DNA from 2 places in the Laedolimicola ammoniilytica genome. Region 1 is predicted to be linked to the other one. Evidence: predicted binding sites of a transcription regulator. Region 1 holds the regulator's gene; the other holds the start of a gene.

The links. The regulator Rex, encoded in region 1, represses fermentation and respiration genes when NADH is low (regulators of the CRP and FNR family bind a similar motif). The targets are predictions, from matches to a motif close to ATTGTTAANTANTTAACAAT.
Region 2: the regulator Rex is predicted to act here: its motif matches at 2,274-2,293, upstream of OCV63_RS03170 (DUF8180 domain-containing protein).

The regions. Positions count from the first base shown of each region.
Region 1 is NZ_JAOQKC010000015.1:40,091-44,439, forward strand. Features, by position in the region: gene alr (alanine racemase) at 7-1,173, opposite strand; gene OCV63_RS11620 (redox-sensing transcriptional repressor Rex) at 1,267-1,914, opposite strand; gene abc-f (ribosomal protection-like ABC-F family protein) at 2,089-4,002, shown strand; gene OCV63_RS11630 (hypothetical protein) at 3,996-4,349, opposite strand, start outside.
Region 2 is NZ_JAOQKC010000003.1:128,643-132,991, forward strand. Features, by position in the region: gene OCV63_RS03160 (aminotransferase class V-fold PLP-dependent enzyme) at 1-1,058, opposite strand, end outside; gene aroE (shikimate dehydrogenase) at 1,210-2,085, opposite strand; gene OCV63_RS03170 (DUF8180 domain-containing protein) at 2,327-2,668, shown strand; gene OCV63_RS03175 (CooT family nickel-binding protein) at 2,684-2,878, shown strand; gene OCV63_RS03180 (methylenetetrahydrofolate reductase) at 2,963-3,898, shown strand; gene OCV63_RS03185 (ATP-binding protein) at 3,975-4,349, shown strand, end outside.

The sequences.
Region 1 (4,349 bases):
GCCTTCTCAGGCATAAAAATCGTGAACCTCCGAGACCTTACCGTGGCGCAGGTAAATCCGCGGAACCCGCTGGGACAGGTCGCAGACAAATTCATAATTAAAGCGTCCGGACAGCTCCGCCAGCTCATCCACAGACAAATAGGCGTCCCCGTCCCTTCCGAACATGGTGACTTCCAGCCCCGGTACTGCCTCCGGAATCTCCGTCACATCCACCATCATCTGATCCATACAGACTCTGCCGCAGATGGGTGCCCGTTTTCCGGCCACCAGAATGCAGCCCTTATTGGACAGACTTCTGGGATAACCGTCCGCGTAGCCCACCGGGACGGTGGCGATCCGGCGCACGGAGTCTGCCGTATAGATGCCGCCGTAGCTGATCTCCGTACCAGGCGTGATCTCTTTTACATGCACGATATGGCTCTTCATTTCCATGGCGGGTTTCAGTGGAACCAATTCTTTCTTTACTTCCTCCGAAGGGTACAGGCCATACACCGTGATGCCCGCCCGCACCATATCCAGGTTCGCTTCCGGCAGATCGATGATACCGGCACTGTTAGAGCAATGATGAATTTGGAAACGCACGCCTGCCGCCTCACAGGCCCTGTTAAAAGCCTGATACCGCATAAGCTGCTTTTCAGTGGCCGCCTTATCCGCCTCGTCGGATTTGGCAAAATGGGTAAACAGGCCTTCCAGCGTGATCCCGGGAAGCTCCCCAATTTCACAGACTGTTTTTACACTTTCCTCCGTATCCGCAAAACCAATGCGGCTCATCCCTGTATCCACTTTAATATGCACGTTCACGTTTTTTCCCTGACGCACGGCCTCTGCAGAAAGCTCCTGTGCCATGTCCAGCCGGAACACGGTGGGACAGATATCCAGGCGCACCAGTTCCGGGTAATCCTCCGGAAATACGTAGCCCAGAATTAATATCGGCTTTCGGATTCCGTTTTTCCGAAGCTCTACCGCCTCCTCGATGGTGGCTGCCGCAAACCCCCACAGATAATCCTTTTCCTCTATCATCTGCGCGATGGGTACCGCGCCGTGGCCGTAGCCGTTGGCCTTTACCACCGCCGCAATCTGCGTCCCGGCCTGCAGATTCGCCTTCATGGCCTCAAAATTCTCTTCTATGGCATCCAAATTCACATAAGCCGCTACGCGCTTATATTTTTTCACGTCTGACACTCCTCACTATCCTTAATATATGCGTCTGCACGCAAAAGGGAGCCCATAAGCTCCCTTTTATGACTCGTCACTTCCGGTACTCCATCAGGAACGGGGATGCTCTTTCTCATACCGTGTGATATTGTAAGAAAGCTGCATCAGGCTCTCTGACAGATGTACGTTCTCCACCAGAACGTCCGACGGAACATCCAGATCGATGTGGGCGAAATTCCAGATGGCTTTGATTCCGTACCGAACCAGAAGCCGCGTCATTTCCTCCGCCTTGGACTTCGGCAATGTCAAGGCCGCAATCTGAATCTCCTCGTCCTTAATAAAGCTCTCCAGATCCTCCAGCATATGAATCTGGATACCGCGGACGCTTAAGCCCTTTAAGACAGGATTTACATCGAAGATACCTTTTATGTAGAAGCCTCGTTTTTCAAAATCCACATAATTGGCCAGTGCCTGTCCCAGGTTGCCTCCGCCGATGATGATCATGTTGTGCTTTTTGTCAAGGCCCAGAATCTTGCCGATTTCTTCATACAGATACTTCACATTGTATCCGTATCCCTGCTGTCCGAAGCCTCCGAAATTGTTCAGATCCTGCCGGATCTGTGACGCCGTGACGCTCATTCGTTTACTCAGCTCACCGGAAGAGATACGTTCTACTCCGTTCTCCATCAGTTCGCCAAGATAACGATAATAACGCGGTAGCCGCTTAATTACTGCTTTTGAGATCTCTCTCTCTTCCATAATCCTTACACATCCCTCAACCAGACTTTTCGAAACTGTTTTTATTATAATCGAAAAGCAAATTTTTTGTCAATCTTTTTGCCGCATTCTTCTAAAAGAATCTTGTTCAATCCCGCATTTTTCGCTATAATAAATTTCGTGTGGCATTCAACAACGGAAAAAAGAGGTATTTTTATGATATTAGCATGTCAAAATATAAACAAAGCTTTCGGAACGGATGTGATTCTGAAAAACGCGTCCTTCCACATCGAGGATCGGGAAAAGGCCGCCGTGGTCGGGATCAACGGCGCCGGAAAATCCACCCTCTTAAAAATCATCATCGGGGAAATGGAGGCGGACTCCGGTGAAGTGATCCTGTCCAAGGGCAGAACCATCGGCTATCTGGCCCAGCATCAGGATCTGAACAGCGATCACACCATTTATCAGGAGCTGCTGACCGTAAAGCAGGACGTTATTGATCTGGAAGCTCGCATCCGGGACATCGAAGCACGGATGAAGGAGCTCTCCGGGGAGAACCTGGATACGGCTCTGGAACAATATACCCGTATGAATCATGAATTCGAACTAAAAAACGGATACGCCTACAAAAGCGAGGTAGTGGGCGTTCTGAAAGGTCTCGGTTTTGAAGAGGAAGAATTTGACAAACACGTCAACAAGCTCTCCGGAGGTCAGAAGACCCGCGTCTCTTTAGGCAAGCTTCTTCTCTCCCACCCGGATCTCATCATGCTGGACGAGCCCACCAACCATTTGGACATGAATTCCATCGCCTGGCTGGAAACCTTCCTTCTGAATTACGACGGCGCGGTTCTGGTGGTAGCCCATGACCGGTATTTTCTGAACCGGATTGCCACGAAAATCATCGAGATCGACGCGGGCGAGGTGACCACTTTCCAGGGAAATTATTCCGACTATGCCGCGAAAAAATCCAAACTAAGGGAGGCCCGCATGCACGCCTGGCTGAACCAGCAGCGGGAAATCAAGCACCAGGAAGAGGTCATCCAGAAGCTCAAATCCTTCAACCGGGAGAAATCTATCAAGCGCGCCGAGAGCCGCGAGAAAATGCTGGATAAAATGGAGGTTCTGGAGAAACCCAGCGAGATCCGCTCCGAGATGCACATCACCCTGGAGCCCAAGGTGGTCAGCGGAAATGACGTACTGACCGTGGAAGGCCTTGCAAAATCCTTTGGACCCCAGACTCTGTTCACCGATCTGAATTTCGAAGTCAAACGCGGTGAGCGTGTGGCACTCATCGGCAATAACGGCACCGGCAAGACTACGATTTTAAAAATCCTGAACGGCCTTCTCCCGGCAGACAGCGGTTCCTTTACACTTGGTTCGAAAGTCCATATCGGTTACTACGATCAGGAGCACCATGTGCTGCACCCGGAGAAAACCCTGTTCGAGGAGATTTCGGACGCCTACCCGGATCTGGACAATACTACAATTCGAAGCACCCTGGCTGCCTTTCTCTTTACCGGCGACGATGTCTTTAAGCGCATCTCGGAGCTCTCCGGCGGCGAGCGGGGCCGCGTCTCCCTGGCCAAGCTGATGCTCTCCGAAGCCAATTTTTTGATCCTGGACGAGCCCACCAACCATCTGGATATCGTCTCCAAGGAAATTCTGGAGCAGGCCCTGAACTGCTATACCGGCACGGTGCTCTACGTCTCTCATGACCGTTATTTCATCAACACCACCGCCACCCGGATTCTCGATCTGACCGGCGGCCAGTTAGTCAATTATATCGGCAATTATGATTATTATTTGGAAAAGCATGAGATTCTGACACCGAAGGCCGTACCCGCAGAAGCGGCAGAGACAAAGGCGGCGGAACCGGAATCTGCCGGAAAGCTGGACTGGAAGCAGCAGAAAGAGGAACAGGCCCGCCAGAGAAAACGGGAAAATGATTTCAAAAAAACCGAAGCGGAAATCTTCGAACTGGAGACCCGGGACGGTGAGATCGATCAGCTTCTGACCCAGGAATCTGTCTACACGAACGTGGCGGAATGTATGAAGCTCCACAAAGAAAAAGAGGCCATCGCGGCCCGTCTTGAAATACTCTATGAACAATGGGAAGCGCTGGCTCAATGATTGGCCAGCGCTTTTTCTAATTCATCCAGATTGTCATAGGTGACATACAGTCCGAAGCCCTGGCTTTCCAGGGTACCGTCCCGCTTCCCATTAAAGATGCGATCAATGATCATATCGCCCACCACTTCAGTATAGTGGCTTCCCTCGTAGTAATAATTCTTATTTCTGGTAACGTCATTTTCCCCGCTGAAATTATAATAACCGCCCGTGGCGCCTCCCAGCCAGTTCAGGTAATTGGCGTAACCATAATACTCAGACTGCTGATAGGTCTTATAATAGATCGGATTGGAAAATACAATCAGATTGATACCGTACTCCTTACAGAGATCCCGGATGTCCTCCACCGC
Region 2 (4,349 bases), on a different contig from region 1:
GTACCGTCGAACTCCTGATCCTTCAGGTGTTTATGGATGCGGGCGGCGCAGTGGTGACCGGCCCGGACGGCGATATCCCATTCTTTGTCGAGAATTGCGCCTACTTCATTGGCCCGGAATCCGTCGAGATTCAGGGAGATAACGCCTGCCTGAAGGGTGGGATCCGGCGCGCAGTAGAGGTGCAGTCCCGGAATCTCCCGAAGCTGTGGAATCAGATATTCCATCAGATCATCCTCGATTTTTTTCGGCTTCGCAGTTTTCAGCCACTGGAGAGAAGCCTGCAGGCCTGCGATGGCGGGAGTGTCCATGCTGCCGCACTCCATTTTCTCGGGCATATAGCGGGGCATATCTTCACTTAAGGACTTCATGCCGTTGCCTCCTGCCAGAAGCTCTTCAAGGTCGACGCCGGTTTTCAGAAGAAATCCGCCGATGCCAAAAGGCGCGTAGAGCGTCTTGTGACCGGCAAAGGTAATAGCGTCCGCTTTAAGATACGAGAAGCGCAGCTTCAGGAGTCCCATGGCCTGGGCCGCGTCCAGCAATGTGAAAGCGCCGTATTCCCTAGCCATGAGAAAGATTTCACGGGCCGGAAGGATGTAACCGGTCACATTGCTGATGGCGGAGACACTGACAAAATCCGGCGGCGTCTGCCGGAACAGCTCTTTCGTGGCCGTAAGGTCGATGGAGAGGTCATCTGAGAGCGGTAGCTCCAGTACCCGGATGCCGACATGCTTTTCCAGAAGCTTCAGGGGGCGTAATACCGCGTTGTGCTCATAAGGTGATACGTAGGCCACGGAATGTTCTGTCCATTTCTGTCCCTGAATAATCTGGTTCAGAGCGATAGTTACAGACGGCGTCAGGATGACCTGAGCCTGCTCCCTGGCGTCACATAAGCTGACCAGCTGCTCCCGTACCTCCCGAATCATAGCAGTGGCGTCCCGGGCCGCCTGATACGCGCCCCGGCCCGCGTTGACGGCCGTCGTGCGGTTGAAATGATCTACAGCGTCCCAGACACATTCCGGTTTTGGAAAGGTGGTTGCGCCATTGTCAAGATAAATCATTGCGTTCATCTCCATTAGTTTACTGATAAAAATTTACACTTTTGTGTATTAACGTAATAATGCTCTTTCGGTAGAAAGAAAGCTGCGGATCTGCCGTCGGCAAAACTACAGCTTGGTTTATTATAGCACGAAGTCCTCTAAAACGGAAGTCCTAACAGAAATACAATTTCCGGATATATTCCACCGGCATCGCCTGTCCGGTCCAACGTTCAAATGCCTTAGCGCCTTGATGGAGTAGCATGTACATACCGTTGAAGGTGTGGCAGCCTGCTTCCTTTGCGGTGCGCAGAAGCAGGGTTTCCCGGGGGTTGTAGATGACGTCGCCCACCACCAGACCCGGATGGAAGAAAGCGGGATCCGGGATCAGGGAAGCGTCTGTACGGGGAGCCATGCCTACGGAGGAGGCGTTGATGAGGACGTCGGCCTCGTCCAGACAGTGCCTGAGTGAAGTGTTGTCCTCCAGGTCAAAGAGACGGATCCGGCAGTCGCAGCGAGCGTGGATCCGTTGGATTTCCTCGGCGATTAGCTTGGTGGATGCAGAAGCGCTTCGGGCGAAGACGTCGATGAAGGCAGTGCCGTCCAGGGCTGCCTGGGCCAGAATGGCTGCCGCTGCTCCGCCGCTGCCAAGCAGGACCGCGTGCTTTCCCTCGCAGGAGAAGCCGGCGTCCCGCATGGACTGCAGAAAGCCATAGCCGTCGGTATTGTCACCAAAGAGCTGTCCGTCCCGGTTTACGACGGTATTGACTGCGCCGCTTAAAAGGGCGGAATCGGAAAGGGTATCCACCCGGTCGTACATAAGCCGTTTCAGGGGCATGGTGCAGTTCCAGCCTGTGGCCCCCAGGGTGATCAGCCCGTCAATGGCCCGCTCAAAATGCGCTTCGTCTACAGGAAAAGCCAGATACACGCAGTTGATTCCCAGTTTCTGGAAGGAAGCGTTGTGCATGGCGGGGGATATGCTGTGGGAAACGGGATTTCCCAGCAGACAAGTAAGTTTTGTAGTGCCTGTTATGTCGAAATTTTTGTCCATTTTTATACCTTTTGCTTGAAGTTGTTGGGGTTATCGTGTACACTTTTACTAAGGGTACAAAAAAATCGGAAAATTGTCAATTGCATTTTGACGGGGTTGGAATGTATGGAAAGAAAAACAATTTACGGTCAGAATTCGGGCAAATTCGACTTGCTAAAATCCCCCCGTGAGGGTATAATTGTATTAAGATTGTCATGAAATTAACACAATTTTAAGTTTGAAATAAAAGGAGGAATATGCGATGCATATGGTAGACGGAGAACACGGACATTGTCACGGACACGAGCATGACCACGATCATGAGCATTGCCATGACCACGGCCATGAGCATACCCACGATCACAGCCATGAGGGCTGTAGCTGCGGCTGCGGCGGTCACGATCATAAGCCGGGCAGTGAGCAGGAGGCGCTTCTTTCCTATATGTTAGATCATAATAAGCATCATGCGGCTGAGCTGGCAGATGTGGCAAAGAAGTTCCGCGAGGTTGGAAAGGAAGACGTGGCTGTACAGATTGAAAAGGCCATTGAGAATTTTGACAAGGGCAATCTGTATCTGAGCCTGGCACTTTCCTTGGTACAGTAATAAGGAGGCATCATTATGTGTTTGGCAACTGTATATAAGAACACGCAGGATACAGAAGAGGTTGTGCTGAAGAATGTCAGCAAGATTTACGTGGAAGGAAGTCAGGTGCGCCTGGTAGATATTATGGGCGCAGAGGTAGTGGTAGAAGGAACGATTTCCTTTGTAGACCTGACCGGTTCCGTCGTAAAGTTAAACTGCCCGTCCGCGTAAGAGGGGCAGCGGTCCGTATGGCAGGCGGACGATCAAAGTGATATCAATAATGTTGATATAGCAAAATAATGGAGGTTGGTTGAAATGACAAAGTTAACAGACATCATGAACGAGCGCATGGCGCTGTCTTTCGAGGTTTTCCCGCCGAAGACTGAGAAGGGTATGGAGAATCTTCCGGGCACGATCGAGCATCTGTGCAAGTATCAGCCGGATTACATTTCCTGTACATACGGCGCAGGCGGCGGAAATGTAGGAGCAAACCGCGAAGTATGTCAGATGATTAAGAACGCTGGCACTACACCGGTTACCCACTTTACTGTAATCAAGAATACCAAGGAAGGCATGAAGGATCAGCTGCAGCAGTACCTGAACGAGGGCGTAGATCATGTTCTGGCTCTCCGTGGAGATATTCCGCTGGGCGAGACCACTACCTGTGGTGATTTCCAGTATGCTACAGACCTTGTAAAGTTTGTACGTGATGAGTTCGGCGATAAGTTTGAGATCGCTGTAGCAGGTTCCCCGGAGGGACACATCGCATGCAGAAGCCTGGAGTCCGATATCGCGGTTCTGAAGCAGAAGCAGGACAACGGTGCTGACTACATCATGACTCAGCTTTGCTGGGATATGGAGCAGTTCAAGTACTGGCTGGACGCTATCTACTCCGCTGGTGTTACCATGCCGGTAGACGTAGGAGTTATGCCGATTCTGGATCAGGCAGCTACCATCAATATGGCACTGTCCCGCAACGGCTGTGTAATGGATCACGAGCTGTGCAAGATTATTTCCCAGAACTGGCTGTTCCCGAACCCGTTCGCAGCTAAGGACGCTGAGGGCAAGCCGTTCGATATGTTCTATGATGACAAGGTTAAGAGATTCCGCGAGGCAGGAATCGAGTACACCATCAAGCAGATCGATACCTATCGTTCTCTGGGTGTAAACGGTATCCATCTGTACGCTCTGAACAAGTGGAAAGATGTATCCGAGATCATCGACCGCGCAGGTCTGAAGACTTTAATCTAGTTACTTAAAATTGATTATTAAAATTGCGGGTGGGGCACAAACCTGCCCGCGGTAAAAGGCAGGAGAGAACAAAGATATGCCACATACAATTGCCGTAGCCGGAAAAGGCGGTGTGGGAAAAACTACACTTACAGGACTTTTAATTGAATACCTGTGCCAGAAGAAGCAGGGACCTGTTCTGGCTGTAGATGCAGATGCCAATTCCAATCTGAACGAGGTACTGGGCGTGGAGGCTGCTCCGACCCTGGGCGAGATTCGTGAGGAGATTGCAAAGGCAGAGACAGCGGGTTCCAACCCGATTCCGAAGGGAATGTCCAAGCAGGATTACGCGGAGCTCAAATTCGGAGAAGCGCTTTCCGAGCAGGACGATTATGATTTGCTGGTGATGGGTCACACACAGGGAAAGGGATGCTATTGCTTCGTCAACGGGCTCCTGACGACCCAGATTGCA